DNA from 3 places in the Micromonospora sp. NPDC005257 genome. Region 2 is predicted to be linked to each of the others. Evidence: riboswitches for the same ligand, from Rfam matches in the RefSeq annotation. Region 2 holds a riboswitch; each other region holds the start of a gene.
What was found. A riboswitch is a leader RNA that binds a small molecule or an ion and turns the genes downstream of it on or off. The one in region 2 is predicted to bind cyclic di-AMP.
Positions count from the first base shown of each region.

Region 1: linked by a shared signal. The riboswitch ahead of ACFYO8_RS13490 (NlpC/P60 family protein) and the one ahead of ACFYO8_RS26050 (hypothetical protein) in region 2 are both predicted to bind cyclic di-AMP.
Region 3: linked by a shared signal. The riboswitch ahead of ACFYO8_RS03100 (transglycosylase family protein) and the one ahead of ACFYO8_RS26050 (hypothetical protein) in region 2 are both predicted to bind cyclic di-AMP.

Region 1 covers NZ_JBIAKL010000005.1:269,033-278,689, reverse strand. Annotated here, with positions in the region: gene ACFYO8_RS13530 (VOC family protein) at 1-327, shown strand, start outside; gene ACFYO8_RS13525 (GNAT family N-acetyltransferase) at 337-858, shown strand; gene ACFYO8_RS13520 (dihydrofolate reductase family protein) at 837-1,448, opposite strand; gene ACFYO8_RS13515 (hypothetical protein) at 1,629-2,111, opposite strand; tRNA gene ACFYO8_RS13510 (tRNA-Gly) at 2,467-2,540, opposite strand; gene ACFYO8_RS13505 (zinc metalloprotease) at 2,720-3,712, shown strand; gene ACFYO8_RS13500 (pyridoxamine 5'-phosphate oxidase family protein) at 3,785-4,330, opposite strand; gene dcd (dCTP deaminase) at 4,409-4,987, shown strand; gene ACFYO8_RS13490 (NlpC/P60 family protein) at 5,052-6,083, opposite strand; cyclic di-AMP (ydaO/yuaA leader) riboswitch at 6,096-6,234, opposite strand; gene ACFYO8_RS13485 (peptidoglycan recognition family protein) at 6,473-8,506, shown strand; gene ACFYO8_RS13480 (C40 family peptidase) at 8,579-9,589, opposite strand.
Region 2 covers NZ_JBIAKL010000014.1:124,403-134,059, forward strand. Annotated here, with positions in the region: gene ACFYO8_RS26045 (cation diffusion facilitator family transporter) at 1-588, shown strand, start outside; cyclic di-AMP (ydaO/yuaA leader) riboswitch at 732-862, shown strand; gene ACFYO8_RS26050 (hypothetical protein) at 867-1,943, shown strand; gene ACFYO8_RS26055 (SRPBCC family protein) at 1,967-2,419, opposite strand; gene ACFYO8_RS26060 (STAS domain-containing protein) at 2,521-2,880, opposite strand; gene ACFYO8_RS26065 (hypothetical protein) at 3,298-3,702, shown strand; gene ACFYO8_RS26070 (BON domain-containing protein) at 3,861-4,535, shown strand; gene ACFYO8_RS26075 (DsbA family protein) at 4,643-5,194, shown strand; gene ACFYO8_RS26080 (LuxR C-terminal-related transcriptional regulator) at 5,202-7,973, opposite strand; gene ACFYO8_RS26085 (hypothetical protein) at 8,129-8,572, shown strand; gene ACFYO8_RS26090 (alcohol dehydrogenase catalytic domain-containing protein) at 8,569-9,657, shown strand, end outside.
Region 3 covers NZ_JBIAKL010000001.1:727,279-736,935, forward strand. Annotated here, with positions in the region: gene smpB (SsrA-binding protein SmpB) at 1-246, opposite strand, end outside; gene ACFYO8_RS03065 (lysoplasmalogenase) at 219-887, opposite strand; gene ACFYO8_RS03070 (sterol desaturase family protein) at 884-1,711, opposite strand; gene ACFYO8_RS03075 (GntR family transcriptional regulator) at 1,708-2,436, opposite strand; gene htpG (molecular chaperone HtpG) at 2,574-4,457, shown strand; gene ACFYO8_RS03085 (hypothetical protein) at 4,524-4,772, opposite strand; gene ACFYO8_RS03090 (winged helix-turn-helix transcriptional regulator) at 4,933-5,409, opposite strand; gene ACFYO8_RS03095 (LLM class flavin-dependent oxidoreductase) at 5,456-7,012, opposite strand; cyclic di-AMP (ydaO/yuaA leader) riboswitch at 7,178-7,323, shown strand; gene ACFYO8_RS03100 (transglycosylase family protein) at 7,322-7,960, shown strand; gene ACFYO8_RS03105 (YbaB/EbfC family nucleoid-associated protein) at 8,181-8,630, shown strand; gene ACFYO8_RS03110 (M4 family metallopeptidase) at 8,765-9,657, opposite strand, start outside.

The sequences.
Region 1 (9,657 bases), on a different contig from region 2:
TCGCTCGACTTCTACTGCGGCACGCTCGGCCTGGCCCCGGTGCGGGTCGACAGGTGGCGGGCCGGCGAGGTGCCCTTCCCGTCCGTACGCGTCGACGCCGGCACCATCATCGACCTGGTACGGGGCGAGCCGGGCGGGTCCAACGTGGACCACTTCTGCCTGGTGGTCGAGCCGGTCGACTGGCAGCGGGTGGTCGACTCCGGGGTCTTCACCGTGCTGACCGGCCCGGTACCGCGCTTCGGCGCGCGCGGCACCGGCACCTCGATCTACGTCAGCGACCCGGACGGCAACACAATCGAACTGCGCTCCTACCCGGCCGACGCCTAACCTGGTCCGATGCCGGAGCTGGAACGACTCGCCGCTCACCACGCACCCGCCGTGCTGCGGTTCGAGCGGGAGAACCAGGCGTACTTCGCCCGGTACGTCCCCGACCGGGGCGACGACTACTTCACCCGGTACCCCGCCCGGCACGCGGCCCTCCTGGACGAGCAGGAACGCGGCACCTGCCACTTCCACGTGCTGGTCGACGAACACGGCACCGTGCTCGGGCGGTTCAACCTGGTCGACGTGGCGGACGGCAGCGCCGAGCTGGGCTACCGGGTGGCCGAGCGCGCCGCCGGGCGCGGGCTCGCGAGTGAAGGCGTACGGCGCGTGTGCGAGCTGGCCCGCACGACGTACGGCCTGCGCCGGCTGGTCGCCTCGGCGGCGCTGGCGAACCCGGCCTCACTGGCGGTGCTCCGGCGTGCCGGTTTCGTGCCGGACGGCACGGGTTCCGACTGCGAGGTGGATCTCGACGGGCAGCCCGGCCTGCGACACGTGCTCGACCTCCGCGCGCCCTACGCGGCGGCGTCCCCGTAGACGGGTGCGCCGGCCGGCTCGTACGTCAGTTGCAGCGTGCCGTGCGCGTGGGTGACCGACTCGGTGAGCCGCAGCGCGCTCGGCACCGTTCCCTCGCCGAACAGGCGCTTGCCGGTGCCGAGCACGACCGGATACAGCCACAGGTTGAGCCGGTCGACGAGGCCGGCGCGCAGCAGCGACTGCACCAGGTCGAGGCTGCCGATCACGTGCACCTCGTCGTGGCGGGCCTTCATCTCGGTCACCCGCTCGGCCAGGTCGCCGCTCACCAGCGTCGAGTTCGCCCAGGCCAGCGGCTCGGTCAGGGTGCGGCTGGCGACGTACTTGGGCACGCCGTTGAGCAGCCCGGTGAAGGGCATGTCCGCGGGCGCCTTGGGCCAGTAGCCGGCGAAGATGTCGTACGTCTTGCGGCCCAGCAGCAGCGCGTCCATGCTGCTCGCCCGCTGGAACATCACCGCGCCGGACTTGTCGTCCAGCAGCGGCATCTGCCAGCCACCGTGGCTGAAGCCGCCCTCGCGGTCCTCGTCCGGTTCGCCGGGCGCCTGCGCCACGCCGTCGAGGGTCAGGAACTCGGTCACGATCAACGTACCCATGGGTCTGCTCCTTCGGTTTCCGCTCCGTCAACCGGTAGACCCGCCGACGATCCGCGACTCATCGCCGCCGGAATCACCTGTTCGACGAAGTGGCCCGACGCCGGCTCGGCCTGCCCGATGCCGAGCGGTGGGCCTGACCGCCCTCACGACGATGCGTCGCGTGCTCGGTCCGAGGGCGTGTCAGCGAGCGGCGTCCCGGGGCGCGTGAGCGGCCCAGGCCGCGAGCCGCCGCGTCAGCTCAGCGAGCCGGGTCCGGTACTCGTCACGTACCTGCCTGTCGGTGCCCGCCGGCATACCCGCCGGAAGCTCCAGCCAGAACTCCTGGGTGAGACGGCAGGAGTCGGGACCGAGCGGCACGACGGTGAGCACGCCGCCGCTGGGGCATCCGGCCGTCAGGGTACGGGTGACGGCACGACGACCCGGTTCCATCTCGACGACCTCGTGGATGACGCCCATCCGGTCCGTGGGGGTCCGATGCACGAACGCCTGGATCTCGCCGACTCCCTCCGGGCCGGGCAGCGTGACGCCGAGCTCCACCGAATCGTGCATCGCGACCGACGAGGCCGGATCCCACATGAAGCCGAAGGCCGCCTCCGCGCTGGTGGGCAGGTCGACGGTGGCCGTCTCCCGTACCTGCACCGGCGTGGTCGTCACTCTGATCATCCGCAGACGTGATCGCACGCCGCATTGTGTCAGTCGATCCGCCGACGGTGAAGGCCCGTGGCGACGATGGACGCCGATCTCCGCCGGCAGCCCTGGGTCGAGCCCGAATCGTTACGACCGTTCTTCGGGACGGCGACCGGGTGTTGCTGTGCCGTGCTGTCGCCCAGGCGGTGAGCGACGCGGTGAAGGCCGAGCGCAAGAAGGCCAAGAAGTCGGCGCGCGGCTCCTCGGACAAGGCCAAGGGCGAGAGCAAGAAGCGTGGCCAGTGGCCCGTGGATGGCCCGACGGGTGCTCGTGGCCCAAGAAACGTCGAAGGCCCTGGCTGGGACTCGCATCCTGACCAGGGCCTTCCGCGTGGAGCGGGTGACGGGAATCGAACCCGCACTGTCAGCTTGGGAAGCTGATGTTCTGCCATTGAACTACACCCGCAGGCGGCATCACTCTACCTGAGGTCACCACGCCCGTGCACCCAGGCACCCCCAGGCGCGAAGTTGCACGCCGGAAACCTATGGGCGTTCTCAAATGCGTCGATGCGATGTAACGTCTGCCCCACGTTTCCGAACCGGCGTGACACACCCCCTGGCACGCCGTCAGAAAGAGGTGGGCCCATGGGACTCCGTCCCGACCTGCTGACCCGGCGTACCGCCGGTGTCGCGACGTCGACCCTCGCGCTGCTGCTCAGCACCGCCGCCGTCGGCGTCGTCCCCGCTGCTTCGGCCTTCTCGGCCGCCCCGGCCGGCGTCTGCGCCGAGCCGGTCGGCGCCCACGCCGACGAGTACGCGAACGCCCGCGTCGCGAAGGGCGGCAACGCCAAGCTCGACCCCAACCACCTGACCGCCCAGCAGGTCCGCGACCGTGAGGCCGACCTCGCCGCGGCGCAGCGCGAGCGGGCCAACTTCCGGACCGGCGCCGTCGCCCCGCTGGCCACCGTGACGATCCCGGTCGTCGTGCACGTCATCCAGGAGAACAGCACCCGGGCCGGCGGCAACATCACGGACTCGATGATCAACCAGCAGATCACCGTGCTGAACCAGGCGTACGCGGGCTCGACCGGCGGCGCCGCCACCGCGTTCGGGTTCCAGCTCACGAAGATCAACCGGGTGACCAACACGTCGTGGTACCCGATCGTGCAGGGTTCCTCCGCCGAGCGCTCGATGAAGACCTCGCTGCGTGTGGGCGGCAAGAACACGCTGAACATCTACCTCGGCGAGCTGAGTGACAGCCTGCTGGGCTGGGCCACGTTCCCGAAGCGGACGCTGGACAAGATGGACGGCGTGGTGGTGCTCAACGAGTCGCTGCCCGGCGGCACCGCGACCAACTACAACCAGGGTGACACCGGCACCCACGAGGTCGGCCACTGGCTGAACCTCTACCACACCTTCCAGGGCGGCTGCTCCGGCTCGGGCGACAGCGTCTCCGACACCCCGGCAGAGTCGTCCCCGGCGTACCAGTGCCCGACCGGGCGGGACACCTGCTCGACCACCGGCAAGGACCCGATCACCAACTTCATGGACTACACGTACGACTCCTGCATGTACCAGTTCACCGCCGGCCAGGCGAGCCGCATGCTCACCGCGTGGAACGCCTACCGCGCAGCCTGACCTCATCGCACCACGTACACCGGTGCCGGCCCTGTCCTCGGACGGGCCGGCACCGTTCGTTTCGGGTCGTGGTCAGGCGGCCGGGCGGCGGGTGTCGAAGCCGTGCCGGCCGCGAAGGCCCTCCGCGGCGACCGGCTCGCGCCGGGCCGGTTCGGCCCCGCGCGGGTCGAGCCAGACCCGCACCTGCGGCGGGGCGGCGCCGGGCTGGGCCACCGGGTCGCGCCGGGTCAGCATCGCCGCCTCGACGGTGAACTCGAACAGCCGCCAGTCGCCCTGGGGCGACGCCCGGGCGATCCGGGCCAGCCGCGCGACCGTGGCCGGGTCGGTCACCGGCTGCGCGCGCCCCGCGATGTACGCCTCGTCGTCGCTCTCCTCCGGCGGGAACGAGTGCAGCGCGTAGCGGCCGTCGCGTTCCAGGTCGCGGCGCTTCGGCGAGTCGACGACGAAGCACCAGAGCCCGTCGGCGGTGATCACGGGGGAGACCGGGTGGACCCGGGGGCCGCCGTCGGCTCGGACCGTGGCGAGGTAGCCGAAGCCCGGCCCGTACTGCTGCATCAGGAGGCGGATCTCGTCGGCGAGGCAGGGCTCGTCGGCGGCGAATTCGGACCAGGAAGCCATGTGGACACTCTATCGAACACATGTACGAAGATGTAGTGCGACACGCAGGTCACCCATACCGGTCGCTATGGTGTTCCGATGCTGCTCTCCGACCGCGACCTGGTCTCCGAGATCAAGGCCGGCACGCTCGCGCTGGAGCCCTTCGAGCCGACGCTGGTGCAGCCGTCGAGCATCGACGTACGCCTGGACCGGCTGTTCCGGGTCTTCAACAACCACCTCTACACACACATCGACCCGTCGAAGCAGCAGGACGACCTGACCTCGATGGTCGAGGTGCCGGAGGGGCAGCCGTTCGTGCTGCACCCGGGCGAGTTCGTGCTCGCCTCCACGCTCGAGGTGATCTCGCTGGGTGACCAGCTCGCCGGGCGACTGGAAGGCAAGTCGAGCCTGGGGCGGCTGGGGCTGCTGACCCACTCGACCGCCGGCTTCATCGACCCGGGCTTCTCCGGCCACGTCACGCTGGAGCTGTCGAACGTGGCGAACCTGCCGATCACGCTCTGGCCGGGCATGAAGATCGGCCAGCTCTGCATCTTCCGGCTCTCCTCGCCGGCCGAGCACCCGTACGGCTCGGCCGTCTACGGCTCGCGTTACCAGGGCCAGCGCGGCCCGACGCCGAGCCGGTCCTGGCAGAGCTGGCGCACCTGGCCGACGCGCTGACGGCGCCCGCGGCTGTCGAGAGGGGCCCCCTCCGCTGCCGGAGGCGTCAAGAGAGGGCCCTTCCTCACACCCGGCCGTAGCTGTTGATGTCGCCGTCGTCGACCCGCTTCATCGTGATCGGCTTGCCGGACTGGGAGGCGTGCACCACCCAGCCGTCGCCCACGTACATCGCCACGTGGTGCAGGTCGCCGTAGTAGAAGACGAGGTCACCGGCACGCAGCTCGGCCCGGCTGATCCGCTTCGTCACGCCGTGCTGTTGGCGCGCGTTGTGCGGCAGCGACACACCGCCCTTGGCCCAGGCCGCCATGGTCAGGCCCGAGCAGTCGAAGTGGTCCGGCCCGGCCGCGCCCCAGACGTAGATCTTGCCGATCTGGGCGCAGGCGAACTTGACCGCCGCACCGGCCGCGCCACCGGGGTAACCGGCCGGGCAGGGCGCCGGGCGCAGCGGGCCGCCACCACCCTTGCCGTACACCTTGAGCCGCAGCTTCTGCAGCCGGGCGATCTCGGCGTCGATCTGCTTCTTCTTCGCCGCGAGCTGGGCCTCGGTGCGCGCCAGCCCGGCGATCATCTCGTCCAGCGGCTTCTTCTTCGCCGCCAGCTCGTCGCGCAGCGCCGCGACGGAGCGCACCTGCTCGTGCTGCCGGTGCGCGAAGCGGTCGAGCAGTTCCAGGCCGTTGACCAGGTCACCGGGCGAGCGGCTGCCGAGCAGCGCGTTGACAGTGGACAGGTTGTCGCCCTTGTAGGCGTCGGCGGCGAGCCCGCCGACCTGGCCGAGCGCGGCGTCCACCCGGGCCTGGAGGGGTGCGATCTGCCGGCCGAGCGCGTCGGCTTGCTTGCGCCGCGCGGCGAGTTGCTCGCGTACGGCGTTCACCTGCTCGATGACCGGTTCGAGCTTGTTCCAGTCGCGGTCGATCTGGGCTTCGATCTCGGCGACCGAGGGTTCGGCGTGTGCCGCCGTGGCGCCGCCGGTCAGGACGACGGCGGTGCCGACCAGGGCGGCGAGTGCGGTGGTGAAGCGGGACCAGCGGGTACGCGGCACAGCCGTGAACCGGTCGACCGACCGGCTCGACGACGGCCGCGGGGCATGGAGTGCCACCGGGCGTCCGTACTCCTTCTTCAGTTCCGCCTACCGGGTTAGCTGACGGATTCGGGCGGGAAGGGAGCCGCCCTACCGCAGCAGCGCTGCGGATTCACCCCAGGTACCTGGTTCCCCGGCTCGCCCGTGGGCGACTCGGCGGTGCCGGACCGTCACCGACCGGGGTGGACGGTGAGACATGCGGCCGACGATTCACCAGAGTAGGGACCACAGTTATCGATCCGCAACTTCCGGCGGCGTGACACTCCGTACGCGATGCGGCAGCGCGCCGCGAGCGGAGGCGAAATTTTCTTTCAAGACTGATTACCCACTGGAAAGGTATTGACCATCGCGGGTGTGCGGAGTGAGGGTGGAAACGCAGTGACCCCCATCCCTGTCCAGGAGGTTCGATGCACCTCTCCGCCCCGCCGTCAGGCAGACGGATACTGCTCGCCGCCGCCGTGGTGACCGCCACCGCGCTGGCGACGACCGGCCCGGTGAACGCCGCGCCGGACACGTCCGCGCCCGCGAGCGACAGGCAACAACAATACGCCGCCGCGGCCGCCGAGTACGGCGTCCCGCAGAACGTGCTGCTCGGTGTCTCCTACCTGGAGTCCCGCTGGGACACCCACACCGGGCAGCCGAGCACCAGCGGCGGATACGGCCCGATGCACCTGACCGACGCCGCGCACATCCTCGCCACGCCGGGCAGCGCCCACGTCGACGAGGACGAGGACCCGCGCGGCGACGACTCCCGCCCGCTGAAGCTCGACCCGGCCACGGCCGCCACGCCGGAGCGGGAGACCCCACTGCCGCCCGCCTCGCTCCAGACGCTCGACGCCGCCGCCGCGCTCACCGGGCTCGACGCGGGGACGCTGCGGACCGACCCGGCCGCGAACATCCGCGGTGGCGCGGCGCTGCTGGCGTCGTACCAGAAGGCCCTGGGCGGGCCGGTCGGCGCCGGCACCGACCCGGCGGCCTGGTACGGGGCGGTGGCCCGGTACTCCGGCGCGGACACCACCGACGGCGCGGCGGCCTTCGCCGACGAGGTGTACGACCAGCTCGGCCAGGGCGCCAGCCGGACCACCGACGACGGCCAGCGGGTCACGCTCGCCGCCACCGCCGCGAAGCCGGACCGCTCCCGGCTGGCCCGGCTCGGCCTGCGCAACGCCGAGCGGCCGGACGGGCTGGAGTGCCCGGTCCGGCTGGCCTGCGAGTGGATCCCCGCGCCGTACGAGCAGCTCAGCGACGACCCGGGCGACTACGGCAACCACGACCTGGGCGACCGGCCGAAGCAGCAGAAGATCGAGTACATCGTCATCCACGACACCGAGGGCTACTTCGGCCCGAGCGTCGACCTGGTGAAGCGGGCCGACTACCTGGGCTGGCACTACACGCTGCGCTCGGTGGACGGCTACATCGCCCAGCACATCAAGACCAAGGACGTCGGCTGGCACGCCGGCAACTGGTACGTGAACGCGAAGTCCATCGGCCTGGAGCACGAGGGCTTCGCCGGTCAGGGCACCTGGTACACCGAGGCGATGTACCGCACCTCCGCCAAGCTGGTGCGCCACCTGGCGCTGAAGCTCGGCATCCCGATGGACCGGCAGCACATCATCGGCCACGACAACGTGCCCGGCATCAACGCCGGCGCGGTGGGCGGCATGCACTGGGATCCGGGACCCTACTGGGACTGGTCGCACTACTTCGACCTGATGAAGGCGCCGTTCCGCACCACCGGCACGGCGCGGACCGGCCTGGTCACCATCGACCCGGACTTCGCCACCAACCGGCCGGCGTTCGTCGGCTGCAACCAGCAGCCGCCGGGCGTCCCGACGCCCAGGCCGCCGGCCGAGCCGTGCCCGTCGCGCGGCTCATCCTCGGTGATCCTGCGGACCGCGCCGAGCCCGGACGCCCCGCTCGTGAACGACCTCGGGCTGCGCCCGGACGGCACGCCGGACACGATGTACATCTCCGACCACGGCGCCCGCGCCTCGGCCGGTCAGACGTACGCGCTCGCCGGCCGGCAGGGTGACTGGACCGCGATCTGGTACCTCGGCCAGAAGGCATGGTTCCTCAACCCGGCCTCCGCGCCGACCGCCAAGTGGGCCACCGGCTTCGTGGTGACCCCGCGGCCCGGCAAGGCCACCATCCCGGTGTACGGGCGGGCCTACCCGGAGCAGGCCGCCTACCCGGACACCATCCCGTACCAGACCATCTCGCCGCTTCAGTACACGTTCGCGGCGGGCCAGCGGTACGCGGTCGGCGGAGTGCTGCCCGGCGAGTACTACCGGGCCGTCTCGTTCGACGGCTCGGCCCCGGGTGACCGGACCGTGGTACGCGGTGAGAACCGCTACGTGCAGGTCCAGTTCGGCCACCGGATCATGTTCGTGAACCTGGACGACGTGCTGATCCTGCCGTCCCCGGTCGGTGCGCCGCGCTGATCCCGTCACCGTACGGCGAGAGGCCCCCGGTCCATGCGGACCGGGGGCCTCTCGCGTGGTACGAGGTGCGGGTCAGGCGACCCGGACGAAGCCGGCGAGCGGCTGGGTGCTGATGCTCGACACCTGGACCGGTTTACCGGTTCGTGGCGCGTGCACCATCACCCCATTGCCGAGATAGAGCCCGACGTGGTGCAGATCGGAGCCGAAGAACACCAGGTCACCAGGTCGCGCCTCGGAGCGGGACACCTTGCGGCCCTCGTTCCACTGCGCGCCGGTGAAGTGGGTGAGCGAGATGCCCGCCGCCTTGTACGCGTACTGGGTGAGGCCGGAGCAGTCGAACGAGTTCGGGCCGGTGGCACCCCACACGTACGGGTCGCCGACCTGGGCACACGCCGTCTTGATCGCGGTCCGCGCGGCGCTGCTCACCACACCGTCGACGGCGGGGCAGCCCGCCGGGCGGATCGAGGTCACCGGCAGCATGGCGGTCAGCCGCTTGATCTCCGAGTCGATCTGCTTCTTCTTCGCCGCGAGATCGTTCTGCTGCTTGATCTCCAGCGCGATCAGCGCGTCGAGCTTCTCCTTCTGCTTGTTGTACTCGTCGCGCACCTTGAGCACACCGGCGATCTGGCGGCGCTGGTCCTCGGCGATCCGGTCCAGCATGACCAGCTGCTCGGCCAGCGCGCCCGGCTTGGAGTTCACCAGCAGCGCGCCCAGTTCCTGCGACGGGCCCTGGATGTAGTAGCGGGCCGCGATGTCGCCGACCTTGTTCATGGCGAGCGTGGAGGCCAGCTCCAGCGGCACCATCTTGTCCTTCAACGCCTTGGACTTCTTCTGGTTGGCGCGCAGCTGCGAACGGACCTTGTTGAACTGCTCGATCGTGGGTTCGAGCTGCTGCCACTGCTTGTCGATCTGCGCGTCGATCTCGTCCACCGACGGCGCCGCGTGCGCCGGGGCCGTCAGCATTCCGGCGCCGACCGCGGCGGCCGCGACCAGGGTGACCAGACGGTGGACCACCCGTCGGAACCCGGCCCGCCGGATGGGTGGTGCGCTCGGGGCGTGACGTTGAGGGGGCGTGGTTGCCACCGGCACGGACTCCTTTGCAACCGACCGCCGGGCGCCTCGCGAGAGGGAAGATCGAGGCAGACGACCCA
Region 2 (9,657 bases):
GAGGCGGTACGCCGGTTCGACGAGCCGCCCGAGGTGCTGGCCGGTCCGATGCTCGTGGTGGCGGTGCTCGGCCTGCTCGCCAACATCGTCGCGTTCGCGCTGCTGCGCGCCGGGGCGAAGGAGAGCATCAACCTGCGCGGGGCCTACCTGGAGGTGCTCGGCGATCTACTCGGCTCGCTCGGCGTGATCGCCGCCGCGCTGGTCATCGCCGTGACCGACTGGTGGTGGGCCGACCCGCTGGTCGCCGTCGGGATCGGCCTGTTCATCCTGCCGCGCACCTGGCGGCTCGGCCGCGCCGCGCTGCGCATCCTGGTGCAGGCCGCGCCGGAGCACCTCCAGGTGACCGCCGTGCACGACCGGCTGGCCGCGGTGCCCGGCGTGGCCGAGGTGCACGACCTGCACGTCTGGACGCTCACCTCGGGCATGGAGGTGGCCTCGGCGCACCTGACCACCGACCCGGGCGTGGACCCGGGCGCAGTGCTGGCCGCCGCGCGGGCCGCCCTGCACGAGGACTTCTCCATCGATCACGCCACGTTGCAGGTCGAACCCGGAGCGTCGGCCGGAGTGTGCGGCAAGACCGAGTGGTGATTAGGGCAGACTTAAATCACTGTGGCTGTTGTAGTCTTATGCCGGTTTTGCCCCGCCTAGTGGTATTGCTCCACGGAGCCGTACCCGGGCAGCGCCGGTAGTCTCGGTCGCGGCCGCACCCGCGGGCGCCACCGGCCCCGGTGGGGCGGCCGTCGCCTAATCGTCCGCAGGGACGAGCCGGGGAACCACGTACGTGGGGTGCATCCGCGTCAGCGGTAGGGATCTTCCGTCCCGAACCCGTCAGCTAACCCGGTCGGCGTTGACGGAAGGACGTGTGAATGCCCGACGTGGCACCTGTACGACGGACGGCCGCCCGGTTGGCGGCCCTGCTCGTCGCGACGCTGACCCTCGGCGTCGCGACCGTTCCGGTCTCCCCCGCCTCGGCGGCGCCGGCGACCGGCCTGCTCGCCGCCGCGCCCGGCGACGACGAGGGCGGCACGCCCGAACTGCGTGCCCAGCTCGACGCCGCCAGCAAGGGCTGGCTGGAGGCGAAAGCCGCGCTGAACCGGTCGGAGAAGCGCCAGAAGCAACTGAACGAACAGCTCAAGACGGTCGGCGCCGAGCTGGCCGTACGCGACGCGAAGGTCGGCGAGATCGCCGTGGTGGCGTACCGCAACGGCCGCCTGGGCACCGCCGGGGCGCTGCTCGGCAGCAGCAGCCCGGAGGGCCTCATGGACCGGGCCGCCGCGCTGGAGCAGGTCGCCGCGCACGAGGACCGTACGCTGCGCGACCTGATCACCACCCGGGACGAGGCCACCCGCACCCGCGCCCAGCTCGACGGCGAGATCCGCGAGCAGCGCAAGCAGGTGACGGTGATGGCCAAGCGCAAGGAGCAGGCCGAGCGCGCCCTGGAGGTGGCCAACGACCGCGCCTCGCGCAGCAGCAGCAGCGGCGGTGGCAGCGTCCAGGGCACCTCCAACAAGAACGCGAAGCCGGCGCCGCGCAACTCGGACGGCTCCTGGCCGTCGGAGTCGTGCAGCGTCAACGACCCCACCCCGGCCGACGGCTGCATCACCCCGCGCACGCTGCACGCGCTGCAACAGGCGAAGGCGGCCGGGTTCACCAGGTACGTCTCGTGCCACCGGCCCAGCGGCTCGGGCGAGCACCCGAAGGGGCGGGCCTGCGACTTCGCCGCGCAGAAGAACGGCTTCGGCGGCGTGGCCTCCGGCGGCGACCGGACGTACGGCAACAACCTGGCCGCGTACTTCGTGCGCAACGCCGACCCGCTCGCCGTGCTCTACGTGATCTGGTTCAAGCAGATCTGGCTGCCCAGCAGCGGGTGGAAGTCGTACAGCGGCGGCAACGGCGACCCGTCCAGCGACCACACCAACCACGTGCACCTGTCGGTGTACTGAGCGCCCGCAAGGGGTCGGCCGGGTCAGGCCGGCCGGCCCTCCAGGGTCGGTCCGAGACGCGCCGCCAGGCCCAGGTGAGCCGCCCGGGCCTGGCGGAACGCGTACCCGAAGAGCGGCGCCGGCGCGGTGAGCGTGATCTCCACCTCGATGCGTACCGTGCCGTCGGGCTCGTCGCACAGCCGGGTGTAGTTGCGTACGGTCGTCGCGGGCTGCTGCCGCGCGACGGTGACCACCTCGTCCTCGCTCGCGATCAGCACGTCCGCCTGGTAGGTCACCGGGAAGTGCAGCGGGCCGAGTTGCAGCCGGTCGGTGATCGCGTAGCTGGACAGCGCGCCGGGCCGGGCCGGCAGCCTCCGGACCCGGACGATCAGCGGATGCAGCTCACCCTGGCGACTCAGGTCGCCTAGCAGGGCGACCGCTCCGGCCCGGCTGCACCGGGCCTGAACGGTGTAGCTGAAGCTGTCGCTGCTCTGCAAGCGGGCCCCCTCGCCGTCGTGCGTCGCGACGATCGTCCCGTACCGACGCCGGACTGGCAACGGGTAGAAGGTCCCCTGGCCGCAGGGGGTGCGAGCGACGCTCAGGCGCCGGGCAGCACCTCGGGGGTGTCGTCGGCGAACCACGGCTCAGGCGCGCCGAAGAGGCCGAGCAGGCCGGTCACCCAGAGCTGCCGGTGCACGAACCGGCTCGGCTCGGTGACCACGAGCTTGACGCCACTGACCTCGCAGGTCTGGAAGCCGGCCACCATGGCGCTGATGCCGACCGAGTCGATGAACGTGACAAGCCGCATGTTCAGCTCGATCCGGGCGGGGCGGGCCTTCGCGAGCACCTCGGCGATCGCTTCCCGCACCTCGTACGCGGTGTCGACGTCGATCTCCCCACGGGGCGCGATCTCGACGACACCACCCGGCCGCACAGACTTCACGATCGACAGGCTCACGCGAGCACCTCCACTCGCCCATGACGGGCGCCTCATCAGTACGCGGGCCGCGACCGAGCGTATTCCTCCCACGCCCCGGTCGCCACCCCCCGGGATGAGCAATTCACGAACTGGGCACACCTGGGCCTACCCAATCCGGAACACCGGGTTCCAGTTTCTCCTCTTCGGCGGGCCCCGGCCAACCGTGCGACCGGGCGGGCCCGCCGATCCGCCGACCAGGGTAGCTGGCGCCCGCCCGTCCCGTCCGCACCCGCCCCGGCGCGTTCGAGAGGTTCGTCCCGTTCACCGCTCACCGCCGTCACCCGGGCGTGGTTTGCCGCGGCGTCCGGCGGGGCACTGCCCGAGACAGTGAACCCGCCGGATGGACACCGGAGTCCGAAGTGGCCGCCGGCCTTCGGCACCCGAGGAGGTAGAACGATGTTCGGATCCAACCTGCTGGACCGCCGGGGCAAGGCCGAGCGGGTCGCCGACCAGGCGTGGCAGCACCTGCTCTCCGCCGCCGGTTCCGCCGGTGACAGCGTGCGCGACGCCACCCGGACCGCCCGCCGCAGCTCGTCCGGCCTGGCCGACGACGCCACCGGCCTGGTCGGTTCCGCCGCCGAGGAGGCACGCCGCCGGGCCGGTCGCGCGTTCGACGCGCTCGCCGGCCGCCGTCCCGCGTTGCCCTGGACGCTGCTGATCGCGGCGGCGCTCGCCGGCGCGGCGATCGGCTGGGCCGCCGGCACCGCGGCACGCGCCGCCGGCAGCCGGGACCGCGCCGCGGACGAGATCGAGTTCGTGGACGTGGACCGGCCGAACTCCCCGGCCGGCCTGGACGGCTGACCCACCCGTACGACACGACGACGGCCGCCCCGGGACTCCCGGGGCGGCCGTCGTGCTGCCTCACCCGGACCGGGTGAGGGCGGCTCACCCGGGACACGCGCAGGATCGCGGGTGCGGGACCACGTGCCCGCGCCGCGATCGACGGGAGGGAGAGCCGGATGGCCACCGACACGATCACGCGTACCGACCGGGACATCCAGTCCGCCGTGCTCGACGAGCTGACCTGGGAGCCCCGGGTCGGCCCGGACGAGATCGGGGTGACGGTCACCGAGGGCGTGGTGACGCTCACCGGCCGGGTGGACAGCTACGCCAAGAAGTGGGCCGCCGAGCGGGCCGCGCACCGGGTCACCCGGGTCCGCGCGGTCGCCAACGACCTCGCCGTCCGGATCGACACCGCTGCCGGACGGGAGGATCCGGAGATCGCCGTCGCCGCCGTCCGGGCGCTGGAGTGGGACGCGTTCGTGCCGATCGAGGCGTTGCAGGTGACGGTGGCCGACGGCTGGGTCACACTGCACGGCGAGGTCGAGTGGGAGTACCAGCGGCGGGCCGCCGAACGCGCTGTCGCCCGGCTCACCGGCGTACGCGGGGTGAGCAACGGCATCGCGGTGCGTCCCACCGTCCACCCGGACGGACACGACCTGGCCGAGCGGATCGTGGACGCGCTGGCCCGCAACCGCGCCACCGGGGGCGAGGAGATCGACGTGCGGGTGCACGGCGACACGGTGCTGCTGGACGGGCAGGTCCACTCGACCGGCGAACGCGAGGAGATCGAGCGGGTGGTGTGGAACGCCCCCGGCATCCGGGAGGTACGCAACCACCTCGCCGTGCGGTGAGACGGAACCACCCGGCCCGGGTGAGCCCGGCTCACCCGGGCCCCGGCCACCGTGGGAGGCATGAGTGATCCGAACCGGCTGACCACGAGCGGGCGGGTGAGTGCCGGATGACCACGCCACTTCAGGTCACCACCGCGCGGCTACGGGTCCCGGTGACCGAACGCGACCACGTCCGCGGGCCGGTGGACGCGCCGGTCACTGTCGTCGAGTACGGCGACTTCCAGTGCCGGTTCTGCGGCGTCGCGTACCCGAACCTGACCGAGGTGCTGCGTCAGCGGGCCGACGTGGTGCGGCTGGTGTACCGGCACTTCCCGATCACGAACGTCCACCCGTACGCGGAGAACGCCGCGGAGACCGCCGAGGCCGCCGCCGCGCGGGGCCGGTTCTGGGAGATGTACGACTGGCTCTACCAGCACCAGGACCAGCTCGACCCGGTACACCTGTCGCTCGGCGTCGAGCAGGTCGGCCTGCCGCCGGAGGAGGTCGTCGCGGAGGTCGGCCGCCAGGAGCACGCCGACCGGGTCCGGCAGGACTTCGTCGGCGGCATCCGCAGCGGCGTCAGCGGCACGCCGACGCTGTTCGTCAACGACGTGCGCCACGACGGCGGCTACGACCTGGCCGAGTTGCTCGCGATGGTGGACGCCGCCGCCGACGCCTGAGCGCCGGTCAGATCAGCCGCAGCTCGCGCGCCCGCCGGACGGCGTCCCGCCGGCGGGTCGCGTCGAGCTTGCGATAGATGTTGCGCACGTGCGTCTTCACGGTGTTCACCGACAGTGACAGCTCGGCGGCGATCTCCACGTTGGACAGGATGCTCTGCAGGTAACGCAGGACGGTCAGCTCCCGCTCGGTGAGCGGCTCGTCGAGCGTGCGGGCCGGAGCGGCCGGCGTCGCGGTGGCCGGTCGCGCGTCCACGCCCCGGACCAGCTCGCTCACCGTGGCCCAGTACGCGGTGCCGGAGTCCAGGCGCGCGGCGAGCAGATCGCGTACCCCCGGGTCGGCCCGGGTGAAGACGCGCCGGAGGCCGTCCGGCTCGGCGAGCGCCAGCACCTCCTCCAGCAACCGGCCGGCCCGCCGGGCGCCACCGCCGGCGTCGGCCAGCGCCGCGTCGAGCAGCCCGGCGCCCAACCGCACCGGCAGCGGCCAGTCCGCCGCCCCGGGCGCGGTCCAGTCGGGCAACGTCCGCTCGGCCGCCTGGGCGTCACCGGCGCGCAGCCGCAGCCGCGCCGACGCGAGCGCCGGCGCCGGCCCGTGGCCCGCCGCGTCGAGCAACGCCCGGGCACCGTCGAGGTCGCCGACGGCGGCGCGTACCTGTGCCTCGTCGGCGGCGAGCCGTCCGGCCAGCTCCGGGCCGGGCGCGGCCGTCCGCGCCTCGGTGAGCGTGCGCAATGCGCCGCCCGGATCGCCGCCGTCGGCCAGCAGCCCGGCGCGGCAGAGCGCGGTGAGGGCGGCGCCGCCCGGCTCCGCGCCCGCCGGCCCGGCGAGCGCCAGGTGGGCGGTGGCCTCCGCCGGCCGGTCCCGCTGCCAGTCCACGAACGCCAGCGCCAGGTACGCGTAGCCGCAGTCGGACCGTGACGACCAGCCCTGGCACTGCGGCATCACCAGCGCCTCCCGGGCCAGGTCCTCGGCGCTGCGCAGCGCGCCCCGGGCCGCCTCCAGCAGCGCCGAGCGGCTGACGCAGAGCAGTTCGGTACGCGGTCGCCCGGCCCGCCGCGCCGCCTCCCGCGCCGCGGCGAACCGGTCCCGGGCGGTGGACAGCTCCCCCTCGGCCAGCGCGGCCAGCCCGTCCGCGGCGCCGGCCACCGCGCGCACGTCGTACCGCTCGGCCGTCCCGGCGCGCGGGTCACCGGCGCCCGCGTCCGGGCCGGTCGGGGACGCCTGCGCCGGGCCGGTGGACAGCAGGCGGTCGGCGGCCCGGCGTACCTCCTCGTGGTCGCCGCCGATCCGGGCCAGGCTGAGCTCCACGGCGGCGGCCAGCCGGCCGAACCGGTCGCGGCGCGGCGCGGGCAGGTCGTCGGCCTGGGCGAGCGCCCGCCGTAACTGCGCGTCGGCGGCGACCCGGTCCCCGGCGTACGCGCGCTCGGCCGCCGCGGCCAGCGCCAGCTCCGGATCCCGGCGGACCGCCTCGGCGGGCGGCTCGGGTGGGGCCGGCACGGCGGCCGGTTCGTCCGGCGCCAGCTCGGGCCAGCGGGTGACGAACAGTTCGGTGGCGTCGGTCCATTCGCCGGCCAGGAGCGCGTGCCGCAGCGCCTCGGCCGGGCGGTCGTGGGCGCCGTACCAGCCGGCCGCCCGCCGGTGCAGCTCACGCACCTCGTCGGCGGGCAGCCGGTCCAGCTCGTCGCGCAGCACGTCGGCCAGCAGCGGGTGCGGCCGGAACCACTGCGGGTCGCCGCCGTCCCGGTGGAGGAAGCCGCCCTCCCGGGCCGCCTCGGCGAGCAGGTGACCGGCGTCGGACCGCCCGGTCAGCGCGACGGCCAGGTCGGCGTGGACCGCGCCGGCCACCACCACCCGGCGCAGGACGTCGCGGGTCGCCGGTTGCAGCGGGGCGAGCACCTCGTCGCGCAGGTACGCGGCGACGTCCGGCTGGTCACCGGCGAACCGGTCCACCGCGCGCGCCGGATCGGCGTCGTCGCCGAGCACGAGCGCGGCGAGGCGCAGCCCGGCCGGCCAGCCGGTGGTGCGCTCGGCCAGGCGGGTCACGGCCGGCGCGGGCACCGACACGCCGTGCGCGACGAGCAGGTCGGCCACCTCGTCGGCGGTGAACGCCAGGTCGTCGGGGCCGATCACGGTCAGCTCGCCGGACAGCCGCCAGTGGTGCAGGGCCAGCGGTGGTTCGCTGCGCGCCCCGGCCACCAGCCGCAGCCGGCCGTCGGCGTGCCGGAGCAGGAACTCCAGCCCGGCCAACGCGTCCGGGTCGGTGACCCGGTGCAGGTCGTCCAGGACCAGCAGCACATGCCGTTCCCGGGCGGCGAGCGCGGCGGCGAGCGCTTCGAGCTGCTCGGGCCGGGGCGGGCCGTCCGGCACCGGTGGCGGTCCGTCCGGGTCGTCGGCGGCGGCGGTGCGCAGGGCCGCCGCGAGGTAGCCCCAGAGTCGCCCGGTGGTCTCGCCGTCGGCCACCGTCACCCAGGCCGGCGACGGCCCGTCCCGTTCTCCCTGCGCCCAGGTCGACAGCGCCGTGGTCTTGCCCCAGCCGGCCGGCGCGCAGACGAGCGTCACCGGCCCGGAAGCGCCCTGTTCCAGCTGGTCGAGCAGCCGGGGACGCAGCAGGACCGGGGCGGGCGACGCGGGCGGCGCCAACCGGGACGACAGCAACGGCGGGCCACCCGGCAGCGTGGCACCGGCGATACCGGGTGAGTCGACGCCGGCGGTGAGCAGATGGGGCGTACCGGTGATGTCGCTCGTGTCGCTCGGCGCGACGACCTGGCCTGCCTCCTCCGGCATGCGTCCCTCCCCCGTCGGTGCGGGCAGCGGTTACCCGGACCGGGCCGGTTCACCCCTTCCGGGCGAACCCGGCTCACCCGGCCGCCCCGCACCCTGTAGGCACGCGGGGCGGCCGGCCGGACGGCGCCGGCCGCCCGGGGACGGCGGGAGGTCGGGTGGCGCGGAGCGGACGGCTGGCGGTCGGCGCGCTGGCGCTCGCGGGAGCGCGGGTGCTGGCACCGGCGGGAGCGCGGATGCTGGCACGCCGCCGGGCGCGGCGGGCCGGCGTCGATCCACGGCCGGGCCGGTGGCAGGTGGTGACGGTGGCCGCGCCGCCCGAACAGGCACTCCCGGCCGGACGGTGGCCCGAGCCGCTGCGCCGCCTCGACGGTGCGGTCGAGGTGTGGGCCCGCCCGGCTCCCGGCGGGCGCGGCACCGAGCTGGCGGTACGCCCGCTGGGCGGGGAGTGCACGCTCCCGGGGTTCGCCGCGCACCTGGTCGGCGACGACCCGGGCCGGTTCCTGCGCCACGTGCTGCGGCAGACCAAGCAGCTCCTGGAGACCGGCGAGGTGCTGCGGGCGGACCCTTCGCCGCCGGACCGGCCGGGGACCGTGACATGAGGGCGCTGTGCTGGGCCGGAGCCGACCTGCTGGAGGTGTGCCGCGTCCCGGATCCGGAGCTGCGCAACGCCCAGGACATGATCGTGCGGGTCCGGCGGAGCACCACCTGCGGCGCGGACCTGCCGCTTCTGGCCGGGCGGGTGCCCGAGGCGTCCGCCGGTGAGGTGCTCGGACGCGAGTTCCTCGGTGACGTGGTCGAGGTCGGCCCGGAGGTACGCCGGCACCGGGTCGCCGACCGGGTGGTGGTGAGCGCGGCGGTGGCGTGCGGGGCGTGCTGGTTCTGCCGGCGGGGGCTGCTCGCCTGCTGCGACAACGGCACGAGCGGCGTGACGGCCGAGCCGGAGTGGGGGCAGCCGTCCGCCGGCGGCTACGGACGGCCGGCCCGGCTCGGTGGCTTCGCCGGTGGCCACGCCGAGTACGTGCGGGTGCCGTACGCCGACATGGGCGCCTTCGCCGTGCCGGAGTCGGTGAGCGACGACCGGGCGGTGTTCGCCGCCGATGCCGCGCCGGCCGGCTGGTACGGCGCCGAGCTGGGCGAGGTCGCCTCCGGCGACGTGGTGGCGGTGTGGGGCGCGGGCGCGGTCGGCCAGCTCACCGCCGACGCGGCGGTGGCCCGGGGCGCGGACCGGGTGGTGGTGGTCGACGACCGGGACGACCGGCTGCGGATGGTCGCCGGGCGCGACGGCGTGGAGGCGCTCAACCACAGGTACGTGGACGTGCTCGCCGAACTGCGCGAGCGCAGCGGCGGCCGGGGCCCGGACGTGTGCGTCGACGCCTCCGGCGTGCCGGCCGCGCCGGGCCGGTGGCCGGTGGCCGAGCCGGACGGCGGTGCGGCGCTGCGCGAGGCGGTGCACGCCTGCCGCAAGGGCGGCGTGGTGGTGGTGCTCGACGCCCGACCCGGATTCGTGGACCGGTTCCCGCTCGGCGCGCTCGCGGACAAGGGGCTCGCCGTCCGCGCCGCCCGCCGCCGGGGCGGGGCCGCGATCCCGGCGCTGCTGGAGCGGATGGCCCGCGACGAGCTGGTCACCGAGCACCTGGCCACGCACCGGATGCCGCTGGAGCGCGGCGCCGAGGGGTACGCGTTG
Region 3 (9,657 bases), on a different contig from region 2:
GGTGCGCCGGGGCGCGTGGTTGGTCCAGGTGCCGAAGCCGTACTCGGCGATGTGCAGGCCGTACAGCATGATCTCGCCGTCGCGCTCCTGGGCGAACGCGTCGACCAGCGACACCCGCCCCTCACGCAGCGACTTCACCTCCGTGCCGGCCAGCACGATGCCCGCCTCGTACGTCTTGAGGATGTCGTAGTCGTGCCGTGCCTTCTTGTTCGAGGCGATCAGCTTGCGCCCGTTCTCCCTGGCCACGCGAGCAGGGTACCGGCCGGCGGCGGCTGCGGGCCGGTCGCCGGGCGCGTCGCGGTCACCCAGCCGGTGGTGATCAGCAGCAGCGCGGCGCAGTAGGTGACCATCACCAGCAGGCCCCGCCCGGGCAGCTCCACCCCGGCCGCGCCGATGCCGATGAGCAGGTCGGAGACGAGGAAGAGTGCCCCGCCCACGGCGACCCGGGCGGACACCCCGGTCGCGGCGGCGGCCATCAGGCACAGCGCCAGGCTGTAGCCGAGCACCGGCAGCCGCAACGGCCCGAGCATGCTCCACAGCAGCGCGTTCGCGCCCGCCCAGGCGAGCAGGTAGCCGGCCCACGCCACGGCCCGGGCCCGCCGGTACCGCACGAAGGCGGTGATGAACGCGATCTGGGCGACCAGGAAGAAGCCCATGCCGGCCAGGAACGCGGTGTCGCCCCGCAGGAGCAGGGCGACGTCGCCGGCGGTGGCGGCGACCAGGCCCACCGCCACCGCGTCCCACCGGCGCCGGTGCGCCAGGAGGTACGCCAGCAGCACCGGCGCCAGCAGCGGCTTGGCCAGCCACTGGAGCACTGACGAGTCGAGCGCGACGCCGATCAGTTCGACGGCGGCGACCAGCCCGAACAGGGGCAGCAGCCGCCTCATCGGACGGGCTGCCAGCCGGGACGGCCGAGCAGGTAGCCCAGCCGGTGCCGCCAGCAATCGGCCCGGCGTACGTCGGACCAGATGGCGGCGAACTCGTGGGTGGCCACCCGCAGCGGGTTGTAGGTGCCGATGTTCCTGGTGAGCCCGTAGCGCGCGGGGGCGCGCTCGGGCTCGAAGCTGCCGAACAGCCGATCCCAGACGATCAGGATGCCGCCGTAGTTGCGGTCCAGGTACTCGGTGTTCGAACCGTGGTGCACCCGGTGGTGCGACGGGGTGTTGAAGATCCATTCGATCGGCCGGGGCAGCACGTTGATCCTCTCGGTGTGCAGGAAGAACTGGTAGAGCAGACTGACCGACTGCTGCAGGAAGATCATCCACGGTGGGATGCCGAGCAGCGCCAGCGGTAGCCAGAACGGCAGCGAGGTCATCGGCGTCCAGCTCTGCCGCAGCGCCGTCGACAGGTTGTAGTGGACGCTTGAGTGGTGCACGACGTGGCTGGCCCAGAGCACGCGTACCTCGTGGTGGGAGCGGTGGAACCAGTAGTACGCCAGGTCGTCGGCGAAGAACAGGATCACCCAGGTCCACCAGTCGCCGGGGGACAGCTGCACCGGCGCCACGGTCCACAGCCCCGCGAACAGGCCGACGGTGAGCAGCTTCCACGGGATGCCGATGATCTGGCTGCCCAGCCCCATGGACAGGCTGGTGGCGGTGTCGCGCACCTCGTAGCCGCGTTCGTCGTCGTCGGGCAGGAAGCGGTAGGAGACCGCCTCGATCACGATCAGGAGCAGGAACGCCGGGACCGCGTACAGCACGGCGGGGATCATGCGCGCGCTTCCCTTCGGGGGGTGGGGGAGAGGGGGGTGGTGACCGGCGCGGTCAGCAGCGCCCGGGCGTGCCGGGCCGCCGCCGCGCCCTGACCGGAGGCGACAGCCGCGGCGAGACTGCGGTGCCCGGCGACGTCGAGCAGTTCGGCCGCGCGGGCGTCCGGGGGTACGTCGCCGACCGCGAACGTGCCGGCCACCAGGCTGTTGAACGCGAGCTGGTAGGCGGTGTTGCCGCTGCCGCGCACGATCAGCCGCCAGACGGCGATGTTCGCCTCGTGCATCAGGTCCAGGTCGGGGGCCAGTTCGCCGTACTCCTCGGTGGCCCGGACCACCGCGGCGACCACCGCCGCGTCCCCGCGCTCGGCGCAGAGCCGGGCCGCGTCGGTCCCGACGCAGGCCCGCATCTCCAGCATGTCGCGCACCAGCGTCTCGACCGGGAGTACGTCACCGGAGCGCGCCAGGGACAGCGCCAGGTCCAGCCCCGCGTGGACCCGCCAGTCCAGTACCCGGGTCGCGCCGCCCTGACTGACCCGGACCAGGCCGAGCTGTTGCAGGCGGCGCAGTGCCTCCCGGACCGCGTGCCGGTTGACGGCGAACGCCCCGGCCAGCTCCCGCTCGCCGGGCAGCGTCTCGCCCGGCGCGTAGCGGCCGGACACGATCGCGTCCCGAAGCCGGCCGAAGACGTGGTCGGAGACCGAGACACGAGGCGCGGGATCGAAGGTCATGCGCAGCAGTGTGGCCCGAACAGATCAACCCGTCAACTGGTTGGACCAGCCGGTTTCGGGGGCGGCCGGTGCGTGCCGCGATGGTCACGCCTCGTATCCTTTCCGCCGTAGGCCCGCCAGAGTGGAAGGGAGTCGGTGTGAGCGAGACGTTGGAGTTCCAGGCCGAGGCCCGTCAGTTGCTGCAACTGATGGTGCACTCGATCTACTCGAACAAGGACGTCTTCCTGCGCGAACTGATCTCGAACGCGTCCGACGCGCTGGACAAGCTGCGGCTGGAGTCGCTCGTCGACAAGGAGCTGTCGGCCGACACCGCCGACCTGCACATCGAGATCGAGGTCGACAAGGACGCCCGTACGCTCACCGTGCGGGACAACGGCATCGGCATGACCCGCGACGAGGTGGTCGGCCTGATCGGCACGATCGCCAAGTCCGGCACCGCCGAGCTGCTGCGCAAGCTGCGCGAGTCCGCCGACGCCGCCGCGTCCCAGGAGCTGATCGGCCAGTTCGGCGTCGGCTTCTACGCCACGTTCATGGTGGCCGACAAGGTGACGTTGCTGACCCGCCGCGCCGGGCGGTCCGGCGGCACCCGCTGGGAGTCCAGCGGCGAGGGCACGTACTCGATCGAGGAGGTCGAGGAGGCGCCTCAGGGCACCTCGGTCACGCTGCACCTCAAGCCGACCGACACCGAGGACAACCTGCACGACTACACCGCCGAGTGGACCATCCGCGAGATCGTCAAGCGCTACTCCGACTTCATCTCCTGGCCGATCCGGATGACTGTCGACAAGCCCGGCGAGGACGGCGCCACCATCCGCGAGGAGCAGACGCTCAACTCGATGAAGGCGCTCTGGGCGCGCTCGCGGGACGAGGTCGACGAGGCCGAGTACAAGGAGTTCTACCGGCACGTCGCGCACGACTGGGCCGACCCGCTCGAAACCATCCACATGCGCGGCGAGGGCACCTTCGAGTACGAGGCGCTGCTGTTCCTGCCCTCGCACGCCCCGCTCGACCTGTTCTCCCCGCAGGGCCGCCGCGGCGTGCAGCTCTACGTCAAGCGCGTGTTCATCATGGACGACTGCGACGCGCTGATGCCCAACTACCTGCGCTTCGTCAAGGGCGTGGTGGACGCGCACGACCTGTCGCTGAACATCTCGCGGGAGATCCTCCAGCAGGACCGGCAGATCCGCGCGGTGCGCCGCCGGCTGGTCAAGAAGGTGCTCGCCACACTCAAGGACATGTCCGCCGAGTCGTACCGCACGTTCTGGACCGAGTTCGGGCCGGTGGTGAAGGAGGGTCTGCTGGAGGACCCGGACAACACCGAGACGCTGCTGGAGCTGGTGCGCGCCGCCAGCACCCACGACCCGGCCGAGCCGACCTCGCTGCGCGCGTACGTGGAGCGGATGCGCGACGGCCAGACCGAGATCTACTACGCCACCGGTGAGAACCGGACCACCATCGAGAACTCGCCGCACCTGGAGGCGTTCCGCGCCAAGGGCTACGAGGTGCTGATCCTCACCGACCCGGTGGACGAGGTGTGGGTCGAGCGCGTCGGCGCGTACGACGGGAAGACGCTGCGCTCGGTCGCCAAGGGCCAGGTGGACCTGGAGACCGAGGAGGAGAAGGAGAAGGCCGAGGCGGACCGCCAGGAGTACGCCGACCTGCTCATGTTCCTCGGCGGCGCGCTCGCCGACAGCGTCAGGGAGGTGCGCCTGTCCACCCGGCTGACCACCTCACCGGCCTGCGTGGTGGGCGACGCGCACGACATGACGCCGACGCTGGAGAAGATGTATCGGGCCATGGGCCAGGAGGTGCCCCGCGTCAAGCGGATCCTGGAGCTGAACCCGGCCCACCCGCTGGTCACCGGGCTGCGTAAGGCGCACGGGGAGGGCGGCGACACGGCCGCGCTGACCGAGACCGCCGAACTGCTGTACGGCATGGCACTGCTGGCCGAGGGTGGCGAGCTGGCCGACCCGGCCCGGTTCACCCGGATCCTCGCCGACCGCCTGGCTCGCGGCCTGTAGCCGTAGGGAGGGGCCCTTTCTTGTCGCCTGCGCGACAGAGAAGGGCCCCCGTTCAACGCCTGGCGCTCAGGGGAGCGCGGGGTAGAGCGCGGCCACTCCGCCGGACAGTCCGGCCCGGACCCGGCGCGCGACGTCGTCGGCCAGGATCTCGTAGCTGTCCGACTCGATGCCGTCCGCCGCGAGCCGGGCGATCTCGGCCGGGTCGGTCTTCGGGCCGGTCACAGCGGCGGTCATCTCGGTGTCCGTGTAGCCCACGTGCAGGCCCGCGACGCGGACGCCCCGGCCGGCCAGCTCGAGGCGCAGGGTGTTCGTCATCGACCACGGTGCCCGGGTTGCGGGCGGCGGCCCAGACCGTGGCGCCACGCGCGACGAGTTCGGCGGCCAGGTGCCGGCCGAAGCCGCGGTTGGCGCCGGTGACCAGGGCGGTGCTCCCAGCGATCTTCATGTCTCGCTCCGGGGTGTGGGAAGGGGTGCGTCAGGCGGACAGCAGGCCCGGGCCGGGCAGAACGGCCAGCTCACCGGGCGGTACGTCGTGCCCGGCGTCGCAGCGCAGCCGGGCGTGCACCGCCGCGCCGCACTCGTCGTGGGTCACCCGGACCGCCGGGCCGGCCTCGTCGGCGGCGTACGCGTCGCCCCACTGCCGCAGCGCGACGAGCACCGGGATGAGGTCGCTTCCCTTGGCCGTGAGCACGTACTCGTCGCGGGTGCGCTGCCCGGGCTCGCGGTAGGGGCGCCGGTCGAGCAGCCCGTCGCTGACGAGCTGCTTGAGGCGTGCGGCGGCCACCGGCTCGCTGACGCCGACCCGCCGGGCGAAGTCGTCGAAGCGGCGGGTGCCGAACGACGCCTCCCGCAGCAGGAGCAGCGTGGTGCGGTTGCCGACCACCTCCAGCGCCCGGGCGATCGAGCAGTTGGCGGTGGACCAGGAGTCACGCTGGGCGAGGAGGTCCGTCACGGCGTCGACGGTACCCCCTGACTTAGGAAAGCAAAAGCCAGCTGTCTCACAGCTGGCCGGGGAAGAACCCGTACCGGGCCAGCGGCTCGACGATCTGGTGCTCCTCGTACGACAGGTGCGACAGCAGCGTGTCGGTGAGCAGGTCCACCGCCTCCTGGAGGCCGGTGAAGTCCCCGGGCCGGCGGACCAGCTCCACGAGCGCCCGGTCGACGCTCTCCACCACGCCGTGGATCACCACGTGCTCCTCCTCCAGGCGGTCCAGCACGGCGGCCAGCCCGGCCTCGGAGCGGCGCAGGTGCGGGAAGATCGAGGCGTCCTCCAGCCCGTGGTGCTGGGTGACCATGGTGCAGTACGCCGCGCAGTACGCCCCGAGCGTCCAGTTGTTCTGCCGCATGGTCATCTCGTTCAGCGCGGCCCGCGCCCGGCCCGGCGACACCGTGCCCCGCTTGACCTGTTCCAGCAGGTCGCGCACCTGGGCGAGCTCCTGGCGCAGGTGGTCGTGCACGTCGACCAGGTGCTGCCCGGCGGCCTGTCCCCGGGGCGGGTAGGCGTGCCCGGCCGGCGGCGGCGGGGCGCTCGGGCGGGTGGACTCGTCCCAGGGGCGGCGTGCGCTCAGGCGTACCCCCGGGTCCGGGGTGGGGGTGACCCCGAGCGTGCCGGCGCCGCCGCCGGCGGCCTGTTGTCCAGCGGCCGGGCGGGGCTCGGGCGCGGTGCGCTCGGCGGCGACCAGCTCGCGCACCGCGGGCGCGACCTCCTGGCCGAAGATCTGGATCGCGCGCGGCTCGTCGCTGCCGAGGATGAACGTGGTGATGCCGTGCTCCAGCGTGAGCCCGGCCAGTTCCTCCACCCACTGCTCCGGCGGCCCGGCCAGGAGGCCGCCCGACGAGCGGGCGAACGTGCCGGTCACGTTGAGCATGCGGCGGATCGCGGCCGGATCGCGTCCGGCGGCCCGGGCGCCCTCGTCCACCAGGGCGTTCAGGGCGGGCAGCTCGTCGGGGCCCTTCGGCAGGTACGACAGGGACGGCAGCCAGCCGTCCGCGGCGCGGCCGACCAGGCGCAGCATGCGCGGCTTGTACGCGCCGACCCAGATGCCCACCGGGTGCGCGGGCGCCGGGCCGCGCTTGGCGCCGACCACCTGGTAGTGCTCGCCGTCGACGCGGATCATGCCGCGGCGGTCGGTGTCCCAGACCTCGCGGATCACCCGGATCGCCTCGTCGAGGGCATCGACGGCCGCGCCCGGGGACAGGCGTCGCCCGCCCGCCGCCTCGATCGCGTCCCAGAACGCGCCCGCGCCGAGTCCCAGCTCGACCCGGCCGCCGGTGAGCAGGTCCAGGCTGGCGACGCTGCGGGCCAGCACCACCGGCTGGCGCAACGGCAGGTTCAGTACGTTTCCGGCCAGGCGGACGCGTTCGGTGGCGGCAGCCACGTAGGACATCAGCGTCCAGGTGTCCAGGAAGCCCGGCTGGTACGGGTGGTCCTGGAACGTGACCAGGTCCAGCCCCACCTGCTCGCAGAGCCGGGCCAGCGCCACCACCTGGTCCGGCTGCGCGGCGGCGGGGGTGAGGAAACCGCCGAAGGTCAGCTCGTGTCCGTGATCGGTCATCTGTCCCGCCTCCCGTGATCTTGCCCAGCCCTGCCACGGTAGCGCCCGGTAGCCCGGCCGGGTGAAGGGCATCACAAGAAGTGGACGATCGACGCAAAGCGCTCTTAGCGTCGGTTTCGTTCGCAGTAGCGGACACCGCAGGCCGGAAACGCCAAATCCCGCCGTCGGCCGCGGTCACCGAACCTCGTGCGGGAGCGGGGGAACCACACGTTCCACGGTGCATCGTCACCTCGGGGTGAAGCCGCCACCGGCGGCCGGGCTCCTCGGCCCGAACCCGACAGCTCACCTCGTCGGCGTGGAGGAATCCACATGGCAACTGAATACTCAGCCCGAGGCCGCCGTACCGCTCTCGGAGCGGTGATGGCCGGCGCCGCCCTCGGCGCCGCGACCCTGTTCGGCTCGGCCGCTCCGGCCAGCGCGGGCGTCAACTGGGACGCTGTCGCTCGCTGCGAGTCGGGCGGCAACTGGAAGATCAACACCGGTAACGGCTACTACGGCGGGCTCCAGTTCTCCCGCGCCACCTGGAACGGCTACGGCGGCCAGAAGTACGCCGCCCGCGCCGACCTGGCCAGCCGGTCCGAGCAGATCGCCGTCGCGGAGAAGGTGCTGCGCGGGCAGGGCATCGGCGCCTGGCCGGTCTGCGGCAAGAAGGGCGGCTCGGCGAAGAAGGGTTCCGGGTCGGCCACTGCCGACAAGCGGTCAGGCGTGAAGAAGGCCGCGCCGCGGCGTCCCGCCACGAAGAGGGCCGCACCGGAGCGGGCCCTCGTCGCGCCGCGGCCCGGTACCGGCGCCGGGACGTACCTGGTCCGGCCCGGGGACACACTGTCAGAGATCGCCGTGGCGCAGCGCGTCGACGGCGGCTGGCGTGCCCTGCACGAGCGCAACCGCACAGTGGTCGGTGACGACCCGGGGCTGATCTTCCCCGGTCAGCGGCTGCGCCTGCGCTGAGCGGTTCCGGCGGCGCCCGGCCGGTTCACCCCGGCCGGGCGTTCGCCCGTCCGCGACACGCCGCGTCAACGGGTCTCCGCCTGGGCGCGACACGCCGCACCACGGGCGTCCGGCCTGCTCGCGGTGCCGGAGGGCGACCCACGCCGGCAGGTGAGCGCGATTCGTCGGGGCCGGTTGCTAGGGTTCCGGTGCTCGGCTAAGACGTGAAGAAAGCGCGGATATGACCAACGACCCGTTCTCGGCGGCCGCGAGCCTCGATGAGCTGCTGACCCGTACCCAGCAGGCGCTCACCTCGATGCGCTCGCGGGCCTCGGCGCATGCCGACGGCGAGGCGGGCGACCTGCTGCGCGCCGAGGGCACGGCCGCCGGCGGCCGGGTCCGCGCCGTCGCCGTCCAGGGTGGCCGGCTGGATTCCGTGACGATCGACCCGGAGCTGGCCGGCGAGCCGCTGGGCGTCCTCTGCGAACACCTCGTCGCCGCCGCCAACGCGGCGCTGTCCGAGCTGGACGCCCAGGTCAGCGCGTCCGCGCGGGCCGACGCCGACGCGCTCGCCGCCCGGCTCGGCAGCATGGGCGACCAGGCCGAGCTGTTCGGCCGCGCGATGCACGAGGCGGCCGCGCGGATCCACCGCGACCGGGGCGCCGCGTCCCAGGGCGCGCGCCCGGCCTGACGCATCGGTGCCGGCCGGACGACGCGCTCGGCCCGGCGTGACGAAGCGGCCGGCCCGGCGCGACGGCAACCGGCCGGGCGCGACGAGGCGGCCGGCCGTCGGGAGGACGACGACCGGCCGCGCTACGCCACGGGTCAGCTCAGGTTGACCGCGGTGTCGTCGACGACGAAGGACGTCTGCAACGAGCTGTCCTCCACGCCGCTGAACGAGATGGTCGCCGTGGTGCCGGCCAGCGACGAGATGTCGAAGGACCGCTGCACGTAGCCGGTGGCCTTGTTCAGGTTGGAGTAGGTGGCCAGCGTGGTGCTGCCCGCCTTGACGGTGAGCTTGTCGTACGCGGTGCTGGTGGTCGACTCCGCGCTGTCGATGTGCAGCCAGAAGCTCAACGTCGCACGGCATCCGGCCGGGATCGTCACCGACTGACTGAGCGTGTCGGTGTGCGACGAGCCGTATCCGTCCAGCCACGCCTTGTACGAGCCGCCGTGCGCGGCCTGGCCGCTGTTGGTGGTGATGACGCCGGACGAGGCGCTCCAGCTCACGTTGCCCGACTCGAAGCCCGGGTTGGCGAGCTTGTTGCCGGAGCAGCCGCCCGGCGGCGGGGTGGTCGTGGTGCTCGGGGTGGGCGTCGGGCTGCCGCCGGAGCAGGTCGGGTCACCGGACTGGGCGGGCACGCTCACCGCGTCCCAGGCGGCCTTGACCGTGTTGAACTCCGCGCAGCTGCCGGGGTAGAGGTTCTTGGCCGCCTGCAGCGTCCAGGTGCGGTACTTCAGGTACGACGAGGACGAGGTCTTCAGCAGCATGCCGTTGTACATGATCTTGATGGCCTTCTGGATGCCCAGGCCGGTCACGCTGCTGCTGTTGCAGGTCGAGCTGGACGGCTGCCCGTTCGTCGGGCTGCTGCCGTTCGCCAGCAGGTAGAACCAGTGGTTGCCCGGCCCGGCCGCGGCGTGCACCTCGGTCGACGGGATGCTGCTGGAGTAGCAGTTCGGGTCGCCGAGCGCCGACGGGTTGTACATGTTGCGGATCG